2 regions of the Agarivorans sp. DSG3-1 genome follow, and region 2 is predicted to be linked to the other one. Evidence: predicted binding sites of a transcription regulator. Region 2 holds the regulator's gene; the other holds the start of a gene.
The links. The regulator MetJ, encoded in region 2, represses methionine synthesis genes. The targets are predictions, from matches to a motif close to TAGACGTCTAGACGTCTA.

Region 1 (7,889 bases), 1.1 Mb from region 2:
CATCTGAGAAGTTTGCTGTTATTAACAGTGACTCGCAGCAACCTATTTTTTGGCAGTTGAAAGACGCCAAAGGGGAAGTACTGGCGAACGGTAAAACGCGAGTATTTGGTGAAAATAAAAGCTCTGGCGAGAATGTGCATCGTGCAGACTTCAGCCGAATCAACACGCCACAAACAGGCTTAACCTTGGAAGCTGCCGGCCAGTCTAGCCATCCTTTCAGCATTACCGAAGACTTGTACGGTAAATTGAAACATGATGCATTAGGGTATTTTTACCAAAACCGCAGTGGTATTGAGGTTAAAGCTGATTTTGTACAACGAGCTAATCTAGCGCGTCCGGCGGGTCACCCCTCAGATGTAGTGAGCTGTTTTGATAAAGCCGATGACAAAGGAAATCAATGGCCAGGTTGTGATTTTGATATGGACTTAACCGGTGGTTGGTATGATGCTGGTGACCATGGTAAATACGTGGTGAATGGCGGTATTAGTACCTGGACCTTAATGAATCTTTACGAGCGTTCATTATGGATTGATGGCGCGCCAGAGCCCTTTGCTGATGGCAAACAAGCCATTCCAGAAGCTGGTAATGGAGTGAATGACCTCTTGGATGAAGCTCGCTGGAACATGGAATTCATGTTGGCAATGCAAATTCCTGAAGGCAAAAAAGTATTTGTGCCGGTCGGTAACCAGCAAGATAATTTAAGTGCCTTAAAGCTGACTGAAATTGATGCCTCAGGATTAGCCTTTCATAAAGTGGCCGATGAAAAGTGGACCGGCATGCCGCTACCTCCCCATAAAGATACTCAAAAGCGTTATGTTGGCCAGCCAAGTACAGCAGCCACACTTAACTTAGCGGCTACCGCTGCCCAGTGTGCGCGTATATGGAAAGAGATTGATGCTGATTTTTCTGCGGAGTGCTCAACTGCCGCTAGCCGCGCATGGCAAGCCGCAGCTAAGCACCCAGAAGTGTACGCTTACGATAACTTTACCGGTTCAGGCCCATATGGCGACACGGAATTAGCCGATGAGTTTTACTGGGCAGCCGCCGAGTTATTCATTAGCACTGGCGAAGCTCAGTATCTAGAAGCCCTAAAAGCATCGCCTGCTTTCTTAGCGGCTCCTCTAGGAGATGAAACCGCTAAAGGTGATTTGTTCTGGCAGGATTTAAGCTCGGCCGGTACTTTAAGCCTTGCGCTCGTGCCAAGCAAATTAGATGAGGCCACCCGTGATAAGGCACGCGCTAAGATCATTGCTACAGCCGACGGTTATTCGGCGCAATTGGCAAAAGAGGGTTACCACATTCCCTATACTGCCGAACAATACCCTTGGGGATCTAACTCCAATTTAGTGAACCGTGGCATATTCTTAACTTATGCTGCAGATTACAGTGGTGACAGCAAGTATATGCAAGCTTTAGTGCATGCCATGGACTACATTCTAGGGCGTAATCCTTTGGATCAGTCTTACATTACTGGCTACGGCAGTAACCCACTAAAAAATCCTCACCATCGTTTTTGGGCGCATCAAGCTGATGAAAACTCGCCAAAACCTGCTCCAGGAGCATTGTCGGGTGGACCAAACTCTATTAGCTTTAGTGACCCTGTTGCGGCCGGTATGAAAGGTAAATGTATTGGCCAAACGTGTTTTGTTGACGAAATCGGTGCTTGGACATTGAACGAAATTACCATCAACTGGAATGCACCATTAGTCTGGGCAAGTAGTGTGTTAGATGAGCACCGCTTAGCGAAATAAGCTCAATAAAAGCAAGTAACTAGGCCAACCTAAGGTTGGCCTTTATTTATCTTTTACTAAAGCAAATGCTTTAACTAAGCGCTGGTGTGTTCAGATAATGTGATCTGCGACGTCGTTTTGGGGCTCAAATTCATTCAAAGCAAGTTCTTAGCTAAGTAGACGTATATAGTGGGGCAGGAATTTTGTCTCTTTGGTATACCACCATATGACCTGGCAAAGAGGAGATAAAATGCAAACTCGGGTTAGTTGTCAGAGAATAACAGTGAAAGATAAAAGCAAATTGGAACAACGCTCTACAGTATATGACGTTGCAGCGTTAGCGGGCGTTTCGCCGAGTACCGTGTCTCGGTTTATGAACCAGACTACCTATGTGTCTGATGCTAAACGTAAACAAATTCAAGCGGCTATGGTTGAACTAGGTTACAAGCCTGGCCAGCAAACAGGTGCCAGTGCTAGCAGCCGCACCATGACGATTGGGGTATTGGTACAACATCCAGATAGCCCATTTTATGCCTCTATTTTGCGCGGTATAGAAGAAGTATTACTGGCTCAAGGTTACTCACATATTATTGTTACAGGGCACTGGAATACCGAAGAAGAAACTGAGTCGATGCAACTATTACTGTCGCGTTCGGTAGACGGTATTATTATTGTTACAGGTGGTTTGAGTGATGATCAGGTGCTTGAGTTTTCTAAGAAGCGCCCAATTGTGGCCCTGGGCCGTGAACTTGAAGCAGCACGCTTACGTTCAATCAAAATTGAAAATTCGGTGGGCGCTTACATGGCCACCAATCACCTGATTCAATTAGGCCATCGAGAAATTGTTCATATTAAAGGTAATGCCGATCATCCTGATGCTCAACAGCGTTACGAAGGTTATTGCCAAGCGATGGAACATGCAGGTTTGCCAGTTAAATTGCAGCTGGTGGAGCAGGGTGACTTTACCGAGCAATCTGGATTTGATGCTGTGCAGCGTTTATTGGCCAACAAGCGCCAGTTTAGTGCAATTTTTGCCGCCAACGATTTAACCGCCTACGGTGCTATGCAAGCCTTGTATCAAGCTAAGCGCCCTGTGCCAGAACGTGTTTCTGTGATTGGTTTTGATGATGTGCCAAGTTCGGCGTTTTTCATTCCGCCTTTAACCACGGTTCGCCAACCTATTTTTGATACTGGTTATGCCGCAGCGCTAGCCATATTGGATATGTTAAATGGCGGAGCCAATCAACAATTTAGGTTACCGCCTGTGGAATTAGTGAAACGCGAAACCACTCAAGCCCACATCATGTAACAAACTCTTGCCGTTACCCTGCCTAAGTCGTTTATAATTACCGGCTTAGGCAGAGACTATAAAACACCATGAAAACCAACTTAATTACCCGCGCCGGCTGGCACAAATTAGACAAAGAACTTAAATACTTATGGAAGGTAAAACGACCAGAAGTCACCCAAGCTGTTTCGGAAGCCGCTGCGCTTGGCGATCGCTCAGAAAATGCCGAGTATAAAGAAGGTAAACGCGAGTTACGCCGTATCGACTCTCGGCTGCGTTTTTTAAACAAACGTCTCGACGCATTAGAGATTGTTGATCATTATCCACAGCAAATTGGCAAAGTGTTTTTTGGCGCATGGGTCGAATTAGAAAACGACGATGCTAACGTGGTGCGCTACCGTATTGTTGGCACCGACGAAATAGACCCTAAGTTGGGTTACATCACTATCGACTCCCCCATGGCTCGCGCTCTAATTGGTAAGCAAGTAGACGATGATGTGTTTGTAAAAACGCCTGAAGGCACCAAAGAGTGGTGGATTAATCATATTCGTTACACGCCTTTTGACAGAGAATAAATGAGTAAATCGTTACCACTTCTCCCTCTGCTAGGGTTTTATTTACACATTAGTGTTGGATAAATCATAGATATCTACCCTTAAGCACTGATTTACTTAATGTTGAAAATATTTCATCTAAAGCTAAGTACAACATGAATAGCGTTGACTTCATTAGCCATCTCTTTAGTATCTAGCGGTATAGACGTCTAAAAGTCTTTAACGGAGAAGGTCAATGGGATTTCATAACGCGCAACAAATCGAAACACTGAATCAAAGCTTAAGCGAGCTTAACCGCGATATTAACGTGTCCTTTGAGTTCTTTCCGCCTACCACAGAAACGATGGAGCAAACGCTTTGGTCGTCTATTGAGCGTTTACAAACCTTAAAACCAAAGTTTGTATCCGTGACTTATGGCGCCAACTCGGGAACACGAGATCGCACTCATAAGGTGATTAAAGCCATTAAAGATCGTACCGGTTTAGCGGCGGCGCCGCACTTAACCTGCATTGATTCGACGCCCGATGAGTTACGCCAAATTGCCCGTGATTACTGGAACAGTGGTATTAAAGATATTGTTGCCTTACGGGGAGATTTGCCAGAAGGTTCGGCTAAACCGCAAATGTACGCGAGCGATTTGGTGGCGCTACTTAAAGAAGAAGCTGACTTTGATATTTCGGTGGCGGCCTACCCAGAGGTTCACCCAGAAGCAAAAAGTGCTCAAGCCGATTTGCTTGCGCTTAAACGTAAAATGGACGCGGGCGCTAATCGCGCGATTACTCAGTTTTTCTTCGACGTTGAAAGCTATTTACGCTTTCGAGATCGCTGCGCGGCCATAGGCATTGAAGGCGAAATTGTACCGGGAATTTTGCCGGTATCGAATTACAAAACTCTGAAAAAGTTTGCTTCGTTTGCCAATGTAAAAGTACCTAGTTGGCTACATGGACAGTTTGCAGGTTTAGATAACGACCAAACAACCCGTAACCTAGTGGGAGCGAGTGTTGCCATTGAGATGGTGAAAGTATTGTCTCGCGAAGGAGTGAAAGACTTCCACTTCTACACGCTTAACCGCTCGGAGTTGTCTTTCGCCATTTGTCACACCTTAGGTGTTCGCCCGGCTGAAGCCGTACCTGCTTAGTGACTAATACAGCTGAGAGATACCAAGCCTAGCAATGCTAGGCTTTTTTTGTCTGACAGTTAGTCAATAAAAATTGAATATTTCAATGTAAGTTTGTTGTAATTTGTGGGTTAGCCGATAAGGTTGGTTTGAGGAAGGTCGCTTTTTCAAACCAACTCTGAAGTAATGTGTCGATATGATTTTAGATACCTTAGTAATTTAATATATTGATTGTACCCTTTTGCATATCAGGTTCTGCTATCTTGTATTTAACATTATTTTTGTATGTGTTGATAATGTAGCGGCGAATTTTTTCATCCATTCTATGGCCAAAAATTATAGCCTTTACCCAATCAGGGTTTGTTTTGTAAATAGAAAAATTAACGGCTTTTTGAACTTCAAATAGCCTATCCATTTCATGGCTAGCAGTGATCCGGTACTCTTTTTCATAACCCCATTCATCAAGCTTAGTTAGTGTTGCCGCAGAGATTAAATCACGTAGATGCTTTTTGGTGATCAAGCCATAGTTTTCTTTCACTATATTAAGGAGTCTAAATTTGGCTAGTTCGGGCTCATAGCTAACTTTTTCTGCAATTAGTTTGTTTGCATCAAACTCGATACAGAAACCTTGATGATTATTTGCGTAGTGTGACCACATAAGGTTATTGTTGCCTTTGATAGTTACACAATACATCTTGTAATTATCAAATAACTCGTTGATTTGATCGCGATACTTCTTAAAGTTGATCTGACCAATCTTTTTATCAAAGAATGGCTTTGCTTCTCTTCTCTTTTTTACCGATAGTTGTCGTAAAAAACTCTTAACCTCTCTTTTGTCAGGAACTGTGAAGTTTATTCTAGTATCGAATAGGTCATTGAAATCGATGCGAGAAGAAAACTTTGCTTGATGATTAAAGAGATTTAGTAGGGAATACTCCCCTAGCTCTTCTAGCTGGTTTGGGTTATCACACTTAATAATTTTTTCGGGTGAGCTATGAACGGGACAGTACTTATAAAAACTACTGGGTTTCTTTTCTGTTGACATTATCTAATCTTATCCGAACTTATTTTAACCCAATTAAACATTTTACCTTTATGATTAATTATTGGTCAAAGAGCCATTCGATTCTATACGTCTTTAATCGAACCTAGCACACTGCGGGAAGGTTTATATTAGCTTTTTCTTGCTCCCTTCCTTCATTATCGCCAAGTCACTGAGCAACGAAGGATAAAGATAATGCAGGGCGACCTTTCTTTTGGCTTCGTTTTTCTTTGGTCGTCAAAGAAAAATGACGTCGCCGAGAGGCGAAATTTAGTACAACGGCCAAGGGAAAATAGCTACAAGTGGCAAACTTTAAGGCAAAGTGAGAAAAATGCGGGTTTCCCCCAGTTACATCAGCAGCGCATTTACCCCAGAACAAATCAGCCACATGCTAAAGGCGTAATACCAGTTGTTTTTAAGTATTTGTGAAGTGGTGAATTGATAGCGCCCTATCATGGTTAAACCTACTCCTGACAAAGGGCTACTGCCGGTAGAAATCGCCCAAGAGCTAAGGAATAAAAAGCCTAACTGGCTTGGTTCTGGGTTAAGGGGTAATAACAATGGGCTGGCTAAAGAGATACTAATCACTGGATGAATACCAAACATGCAGGCCACAATCATCAGAGCCAATACTACTGCAAAGGTTTGATGTGAAAATTCAATGTTATGTAAGCTCAAGGTTTCAGGATAGGCCAATAACAAGGCTTTAATGCCAGCAGAGAATACCCCCGCCGCTAAAAACAGCACATATTGGCTACCTACGTTAGATAGGCGGTGCGTAATGAACTGCCGAGCGATAATTACCTTCGACTTACCTTTGGCAAAGGTGAGCGCTGCAATAGGCGCTAAACAGGTAATCATCAAAATAATACTGACATCAGGAAAGGCAAAATGTAGCCCGATAACCGTGACCGCCAATACAAAAGGAATGGTTAAACTCTCGCGGCGCAATGGGTAGCCGGCAAAACTGTCTTTATCGCGTAGCGAAACTTCTGCGGTGGTAAAAATAAGTGCAATCAAGGCCATTAAGGCCCCTGGCAATAATACATCTAACCACTGCATGCCTGGCGCGTAGGTAATGGATACTGCGGTGGCAATGAAAAAAGGAGACCACCAGGCAGCCGCACAAAAGCAACGCATAAGTACCTTTTGCTGAGCGTTGGTGAGTTGCTTTTGCTTCGCTAATCGGTCGCCAACAATAAAGATTATCGACAGGTTGATTATAGCGCCAAGCAAGTTCACCCCTAAGGCGGTAGAGGCGATGCTGCGTTTACCGGTGGGTAGTGGGTTTTGCTGGTTTTCTGGATTGGCTAAGGCGAGGAAAGACACCGCACTAAACATGGCTAATAAGGGGAGGTTAATAGACAAAACGTCTATTGGGCTTAGCAAGGTATTTTGGCTAGCGGCGAGCAACAACAAAACAATGCCTATACTTAACAAACAGCCCGCCTGAATGCGTATTGCGCGGCTTAACTGTGGCAAGTACGCCAGTGCCGCCGCCCAAGTCACTACAGTGGCTAAGCCAACGCCTATTACTTCAAAAGCATGCAGTAGATAAAGCAGTAATGAGGCGAGAAATAACCATCCTTTGTATTGTTGCATTGAAGACATCCTAAGGATCAATGAGCGACGCCGTGAAGCCTAGCGGCTTCTTGCTGTAAATAGTTAAATAGAGTGTTAGCTTAGCCTAAGAACAAACAACCCCGCGTAAAGCGGGGTTGTTATTACTCAAGTTTATTACTTAGCCGGTATTACGCATGCCGGCTGCGATACCTGCAATACTCACCATCAAGGCTTGGTCTACAACTGGGCATAGTTCTTCGTTGGCACGAGAACGATTAAGCAGTTCAACCTGCAATACATGTAGAGGATCAATATACGGGTTACGTAAATTAAGCGATTCTACTACCCAAGCTTGATTCGCTAACAAGCGATTATCTGGTGCTAGCGACACAATAGCGGCTTTGGCTGTTTCTAGCTTAGTACGTAGTTTTTCACCAAGTACTTGCAGCTCTGGCTCAACCAAGCGGTCATCATAGATTTTAGATAGCCAAGTATCAGCTTTCATAAATACCATTTCTAACATTGCTAGGCGATTATCAAAGAATGGCCACGCGCGCATCTCGGTTAATAATTCACTCTTACCGTCTTTAATCAA
Region 2 (7,889 bases):
AGTTTTCAGAGACGAACTTTCTTTCATCTTTCAAATCATCGTAAGTCGAGCTAACAAAAACCTGATATTTCTTTTGCATATGATTCTCTCTAAAACTGTTGATCTTTGGTCAACTCTTCCTGTTCAATACCTTATCATTTAATTGTATTTTGATTGCGCTCTACCTTCATAAATGATGATGTATTTGTTATTTAGAAATAGACATGCTTATTGTGCGGAGTATTTTCCCACCATTATCGCCGAGTGGCGCAGGCGCGCTTTAAACTGAGGTGAAAGCACAGATGTAAACAAAGCATCGCTTTGTGTGCTTGAACACAGGAGGCAGGTAATGCGGGGCAACCTTTCTTTTACTTCGTTTTCTTTGGTTGTTCAAAGAAAATGGTGTCGCCGTTAGGCGAAACGGGTGCGTTTAGCTAACAGATGAGAAATAAAGCAAATGGAGTCAAGCTTAGCCTTAAGTAAGACAAAACAACAAAAGCCGCTTAATCAGCGGCTTCGTTTTATCAATTAGTACTTAGTTGTTGGCTTCTTCTCTCTGCTCTAAAGAGCGAGTTTTACCCAAAGTCCATGTGTCATAATCTCGCAGCAAATAGAGTGCTAAGCATGCGGCTAGCATTGGCCAAGCAGCAAAGAACAATAAGTTATTAAATGGGTCTAGATACTTAGCAAATGAAGAAAATGTTGAACCAGCATGTAGTACCAACACTGCAAGGTAGGTGATGTTTTTCCATAAACCTAAGGTAAAGGCTGCGATAAAGGCCAGTTGTGCAAGCCCCATCGCAATAAGTGTATTGGTGGTTAAATTTAATCCGTAAAAGCCAGAGAACACTTTTATTGCATGCTCTGGTACAAGTACTTTATCTAAGGCCCATATTGTAAACACGAGGGCAATGCTTAGCCTTAAACATAAAAGACCAAGTGATAGCTTTGAGGCTAACTGAGGTGGGTACGACGTTTTCATCCTTTTACCTATTTAAAGTTAAGAGCCTGTTTACAGACCGGTAAGCCCCCAAATTGATTACAGTTTATGTGTAATAGTTGGTGAAAATAATTTGTTGTGCGCTGGGTTTAGGCAATAAAAAAGCCGCTCGGTGAGCGGCTTTGTAAAATCTTAATCTTCTTTATTGAGTTCTGCTTGGGCGGCTTTTTCTAAGGCCGGGTCGGGCTTGTCTTTTTGCAAGTCGGCATCGTCGGGGAGCGGCTGGCCTGTGTAGGCATGAAGGAAAGCCTCACAAAGCAGTTCGCTATTGGTGGCGTGACGCAGGTTATTAATTTGTCTGCGAGTACGCTCGTCAGTGAGTATCTTTAATACCTTAAGCGGAATTGATACTGTGATTTTTTTAACTTGTTCGCTTTTTTTACCGTGTTCAGCGTAAGGGCTGATCCACTCACCGTTCCATTCTGTCGACATACTACAATACACACCAAACCAAAGAGACCCTATTGTAACGGGGGAAATGCGACTTAGCAATCCAACAGCAAAGACATTTAGACGTCTAGAAGTGTTGACGTCTTTTTTGCTGGTGGTAAAGTGGCAGGATGAATTGAGGGAGTAGATCAGCAAATGTCTTTAAAAGATCTTCAAGCTGCCACTATAGCAGTGCGCAGCGGTATAGAAAGTGATAGCCAACACGGCGCAGTAGTGCCGCCTATTTATTTGTCTAGCAATTATAGCTTTGCTGATTTTAATCAGAAGCGTCAGTTTGATTACAGTCGCTCTGGTAATCCAACCCGTCATATTTTGGCTGAGGCGATTGCCGATTTAGAACATGGTGCTGGTGCGGTGATTACTAACACCGGTATGTCGGCGGTTAACCTTGTTACAGCCTTGCTTGAGCCGGGCGATTTATTGGTTGCGCCGCATGATTGTTACGGTGGTAGCTACCGTTTATTCGACAGCCTAGCTAAGAAAAATGCCTTTGAAGTGGCTTTTGTTGATCAAAACGATTACGCAGCGTTGACGCAGTTATTGGCTAAGAAGCCCAAATTAGTGTGGTTAGAGACCCCAAGTAACCCTTTGCTTCGAATTGTAGACATTAAAACTATTGCCGAACAAGCACATGCTGCTGGTGCATTGGTGGTGGTAGACAACACCTTTTTATCACCCGCTTTGCAAACGCCAATTTTGTTAGGTGCCGACATTGTGGTGCACTCGGCCACTAAATACATTAACGGCCACTCGGACGTGGTTGCCGGTATGGTGGTTGCGGCCAACGAAGAACTGGCCGAGCAATTGGCTTGGTGGGCTAACTGTTTAGGGTTAACGGGTTCGGCTTTTGATTCCTACCTTACTTTGCGTGGTTTGCGCACACTAAAAGCTAGAATGAATGTGCATCAAGAAAATGCTCAAGCCATTGTGGCTTGTTTGCAGCAGCAAGGCGTTGTGGGCAACATCTATTATCCTGGATTACCAGAGCACCCAGGGCATGCGCTGGCGCAAAGTCAGCAACGCGGTTTTGGTGCTATGTTGAGTTTTGAGCTGGAACTTGAAGAAAGCCAAATGGTTAAGTTTCTTAAAAACTTACAATTGTTCTCTTTGGCGGAATCTTTAGGTGGGGTAGAGAGTCTAATCGCTCACCCTGCTACCATGACTCACGCGGCGATGTCGGCTGAAGCCTTAGCGGAAGCGGGAATTTCTAACCAGCTATTACGGGTATCGGTGGGTTTAGAAGACGCCCAAGATTTAGTTAATGACTTACAACAGGCCTTTGCCTCGCTTTAAGCGGGCTAAAAGTTGTAGAGAGGTATTCGGTGTCGGTAAATAGACATGTTCACAAATTTGGTGGTAGCAGCTTGGCTGACGCGGGATGTTTTAAGCGTGTAGCCAATATTGTTGCCCAGCATTCGCAAGCCCAAGATTTGATTGTGGTCTCTGCCGCAGGTAAAACCACCAATCGCTTAATCAACATTATTGAATTGGCTCAGCAAGCCGACGACGCCACTGCTGAAGCGCTACAAGCGTTGATTGAGTTTCAAGGTAAGTTAGCCAAAGAGTTGCTTAGCAAGCTTACCGCGCAATCGCTGGTTCAAGCCTTAGACACTGAGCACCGTTACATTGCCAGTATTCTAGAGGGTGAGTTAGACACCTTTAATACTAATGAGGTTCTGTCGTTTGGCGAGCGCTGGTCTGCTCGCTTATTAGCTGCTTTGCTTAGCGAAAGCGATTGCCAAGCCGAATGGTTAGACTCTCGCGAGTTTTTCAAGGCCGAGCTATCGGCGCAGCCGCAAGTGGACGTTAGCCAAAGTACACCATTGTTAGCTAAATGCTTGGCGGCGAAACCTGCATGCCGAATGGTGGTTACCGGCTTTATCTGTAGTGATTGCCAAGGTCGAACCGTCACCTTAGGGCGTAATGGCAGTGATTATTCTGCCACTGAATTAGCCGCTTTAGCCAACGCAATATCAACCACAATTTGGAGCGACGTTGCTGGCATTTACAGCGCTGATCCACGCTTGGTGAAAGATGCTCACTTGCTCGAAAACTTAGCCCTAAAAGAGGCGGCTGAGTTATCGCGTATTGGCAGCTCAGTATTACACGCGCGCACCCTAGAACCACTTGCGCGATCTAAGCAAAAAGTGAGTTTGCGCTGCAGTTATGCGCCGAATGATGGGCAAACTCTGATTCATCGCAAAGGCATTAAGAACAATACTGCAAAAATTGTTACTTCTGTAGATGACATCGTATTACTTGAGCTTACTTTCAGCCACGATTTTTCAAGCAATGCCACCGCGCTACTGGAGGCCTTAGCAAAAAGCCATTTAGCGCCGGCGACTCGCCACAAACACAGTGAAACGGGTTCTTTGCGAATGGCATATACCCGTGAGCTGGTTGATGAAGCCTTGTGCAGAATTGACCAATTAGCCGAGCAGTTTCAGCTTAAACAAGTTGAGCGCAGCGAGGGGTTCTGTTTAGTTGCGTTGGTTGGAGCTGGAGTATGTGATAACCCGCAACAGTGCTATCAGTTTTTCCAACAGTTAGCTGAGCAACCACTTGAGTTTATTCATTCAAGTGCCGATAAGCTCAGCCTATGTGCCGTGGTAAGAAAAATTACCTTAGAGCCTTTGCTTAAAGAGTTGCACACTAATCTGTTTAAACAGAAAACCAAGCTAGGCCTGATTGTGTTTGGTAAGGGTAATATTGGTAGCCAATGGCTGAGTTTATTTGCCGAGCAACAATCGCAGTTGCAACAACAATACGGATTAGAACTGAGCTTAGCGGGAGTATTTTCTAGCCAAGCTGGTCACTTAAATTTTGCAGGTTTATATGCCGACGAGGTTTTAAGTATTGAGGCCGATGTGCCGCTTATTTGGCCTGAGTTATTTGATAAGCTGAGTCGTCACCCCTATGACGAGCTAGTGGTGGTAGATATTACCGCCAGTGAAGCGCTCAGTGCATATTATCAAGAGTTCGCGCGCCGGGGTTTCCATCTCATCACTGCGAATAAACATGCTGGCGCTAGCGAGCAAGCAAACTATGCGGCTCTGACAAAGGCCTTTGCCGATCACTCTTGCCATTGGTTAAGTAATGCCACCGTTGGTGCGGGTTTGCCGGTGCAATCTAGCATTCAGCAGTTACGCCAAGCTGGTGACAACATTGAGTCTATATCGGGGATCTTTTCTGGCACCTTAAGCTGGCTCTTCCAACAGTACGATGGTTCTTTAGCATTTTCAGAATTGCTAGCGGATGCGCTTAATCAAGGCTTAACAGAGCCTGATCCTAGAGAGGATTTATCGGGTAAAGACGTACAGCGAAAGCTTCTGATATTAGCGCGAGAAGCCGGCTTGGAATTGGAGTTGAGCGATATTAGCCTAGAGTCTTTGGTGCCCGAGGATTTAGCTCACTTAGACTTAGAGGCCTTTCTAGATGCCATGTCTGAGTTAGATGAGCCAATGTTGCAAGCGTTTAACGATGCTAAGCGTCAAGGCAAAGTGATTCGCTTTTTAGCGAAAGTAGATGCTAAAGGCCAAGCAGAAGTAGGCTTAGCGGCAATAGACGCTCAGCACCCATTCGCAAATTTAAAACCCTGCGACAATGTATTTGCCATTGAAAGCCAGTGGTATAAGCAAAATCAACTCGTTATCCAAGGCCCTGGCGCGGGTCGAGAAGTGACGGCTGGTGCAATACAAGCCGACCTTGTGAACCTGTGTCAGTTAATGAGCTGAGAACAAAAAAAGGCCTCTTAAAACTTAAGAGGCCAAACAGGATATTAAGGGTGTTTACAAACGTTTGAAGGCAAACCTTCAGTCTAGTTTTAAGGGTTGCTAGAAAACCTTTCTTAAAGTAAGAAATGGCCCTAAGGGCCACTTCTCTAACTTTTACTCACATTTGCTGATCATCATGTTGCCACCGGTTAAAGCGCTGTTGATTTCAAAACTGTAAACGTAGTTACCCGCTTCAGGGATAACAACACTTGATTCAGTACCCGAACCAATCGCAGGAGTCATGGATTGCTCGCTAGCAATTACTGCCACACCGGTTGCAGTTGCAAACTCAGAGCTCCAATCAGAAGCTGCGAACTTGAAGCCAAAAGAAGTAGCTTGGGATTCATTCACTACCACTTGGTAAATGTTGTTTCCTTTATAGCTAAATTTGTGGCTATCAGGTGTAGCACCAAAACCGTCCCCGCCAACATAACTGCCGCGGATCCACATTTCTTTATCTAATGGCCCATTGCCCGCAACATCTGCTGCATTACAATCAGCTAATGGTCCCGTCCCTACAAGCCCTCCGCCGTTTCCTTGCTGAGGACCATCTGCCGTGGCAGAAACTACTTCAAGGAATAGCGATTCAAAACCGTCTATTTGGATGCTATAGCCGCCTGATGCAATATCAATGGTTTCGTTGGTTAGCATGTTACGTAACTGACCATCACTACCAACTTCATCGCCAGTAACGCCAATAGTAAAGCTGTTGGCGCTGGTATTGTTCAGGAACAAGATAGTGTTATCTTCGAATTGTTTGTGATCGAAGAAAACGCTGGCAGCATCATCATGATTAATGGCGGTGCGCTCACCTTTATAAAGAGCTGGATTAGCTGCGCGTAAGGTCATTAGCGAACTAATGTAATCTCGTAAGTCAGCTTGGTTAGCGTCGGCATTAAATACTACTCCGCCTTGTTCGCTAGCCAAGCCTTCAACCTTACCGCTGTTTCGAGCTACGTGGTCATCACAAAGGCCTTGGTCTGCACAAACTGTATTATCTACTTGGTCAGCAAAGTTAGGAACTTCATCTCCAATCTCTTCGCCGTAATACAAGGTGATCGGGCCAGAGTATGCACTTAAAAATGCGTACGCTGCTTTGTGACGATTCCAATACTCTGCTTGATTAGGTTGTGCAATGTCACCGCGTTGCAATAAGTCCCCAAAACGGACTAAGTCATGGTTACCAATAAAGCCATTCGGAACAGCGTGACTTGGGTTAGCTATTTGTCCATTAAAGGCCGCGTTCAAGTTAGTGGCATCTCTGCCGCCACTGCCACTCTCTTCTACCGCATAGGTTTGAGTGATGCTATAGCGCATTGGGAAGTCAAATGCTGAACAAACACCCGGAGTAGCTTCAGGTCCGTAACCATCTTCACGGATCTGGTTACCACCGCCATCCCAAATTTCGGCGACCATATATGCCAGAGGGTTCACGGTTTCACTATTCATGGTGTAAGTTGTTGCTTTAGAGGCGTCTTCTACCGCTTTACGAATCTCACCCCAAGCACCAATTGGTACTTGGTAAGCTTGGTCTAAACGCCAGCCATCAATACCTAGTTCTGTCACCCAGTAGCTAGCGACTTCTTTATAAAACTCTAAAGTGTCGTTATCAGTACCCGGGTAGCTCACTGGGTTGTCGCTTCCTGACGGCGTTAAACCGTTCGGAGAAGGTGTAACGTTGCCTTTGTGATGACCAAATACGCCATCAAAAAACACGTACATGCCGCGAGCGTGAGCTTCATCAACTAAAGTGCGCGCTTGTTCCATGGTGCCAAAATTTGGATCAATGGCGAAGTAGTTGCGGGTGAAGTAGCCGGTAGCGTCTAGTTTAGAATCACCTTGAGAATCAAAGATAGGTGTCATCCAAACTGCATTCATGCCAAGGTCTTGAATGTAATCTAGAGAATCGATAATTCCTTGCAAGTCACCTTTGTGGTGGCTAGTGCCGTAACCGTCATTATAGTCGTGACTAGAATCACCATCGATAAATGCTTCGGTCATTACCTGGTATATACGTAGTTCTTTGGCTTTTTCATAAATAGCAGCATCACAGGCGTATGCTTGGTATTCATAATCTGGAACAGTAGGTGTGCCACCGCCGTCACTACCACCGCCGCCACAAGCGCTTAAACCGAATACTACTGCCATTGAGATGGCGCTTTTCGACCAATTCATTATTCATCCTTGCTAGGTACGTCTTATATAGATTGAGTTAATCACAGCGCAGCAAGGCTGGATACTTGGTATCGTTTTCAGGTTGATGGAATATTGACCTAGCTCGCATCTTTGGTTTTATTGAGATTATTGTTTTTTTATGAAATGCTTTTCAGTGAAAAATTCCTGAGTTGTATCATTTTGTGGTTAAAAGCTTGGCTTTAAGTTAAAGCTAATCTTCGATTTGGGTTTTATTCAGCTCGCGGTATGATGGTGCTGTTAAAATAAAGGGAAAACTATGAGTGGCGTTAGAGCGCAGCAAAAAGAAAAAACCCGTAGATCAATTATTGATGCTGCGTTTAGCCAACTAAGTGCTGAGCGCAGTTTATCGAGCCTGAGCTTACGCGAGGTGGCAAGAGAAGCAGGAATTGCACCGACGTCTTTTTATCGCCATTTTTCCGATATGGAAGAATTAGGCCTAACCTTAGTTGATGAAGGAGGCTTAACTCTGCGACAACTTATGCGTCAAGCAC

Region 1: metF (methylenetetrahydrofolate reductase) is a predicted target of MetJ. The motif match lies at 3,775-3,792, and genes of this name have one in related genera.

Annotation. Positions count from the first base shown of each region.
Region 1 covers NZ_CP177241.1:610,404-618,292, reverse strand. Annotated here, with positions in the region: gene ACLD71_RS02980 (glycoside hydrolase family 9 protein) at 1-1,751, shown strand, start outside; gene ACLD71_RS02975 (substrate-binding domain-containing protein) at 1,981-3,039, shown strand; gene greB (transcription elongation factor GreB) at 3,108-3,593, shown strand; gene metF (methylenetetrahydrofolate reductase) at 3,808-4,710, shown strand; gene ACLD71_RS02960 (DUF2971 domain-containing protein) at 4,901-5,734, opposite strand; gene ACLD71_RS02955 (hypothetical protein) at 6,080-7,333, opposite strand; gene ppc (phosphoenolpyruvate carboxylase) at 7,473-7,889, opposite strand, start outside.
Region 2 covers NZ_CP177241.1:1,670,641-1,678,529, forward strand. Annotated here, with positions in the region: gene ACLD71_RS07865 (DUF4062 domain-containing protein) at 1-79, opposite strand, end outside; gene ACLD71_RS07870 (hypothetical protein) at 515-883, opposite strand; gene metJ (met regulon transcriptional regulator MetJ) at 1,112-1,411, opposite strand; gene metB (cystathionine gamma-synthase) at 1,565-2,722, shown strand; gene metL (bifunctional aspartate kinase/homoserine dehydrogenase II) at 2,752-5,163, shown strand; gene ACLD71_RS07890 (alpha-amylase family glycosyl hydrolase) at 5,317-7,377, opposite strand; gene fabR (HTH-type transcriptional repressor FabR) at 7,655-7,889, shown strand, end outside.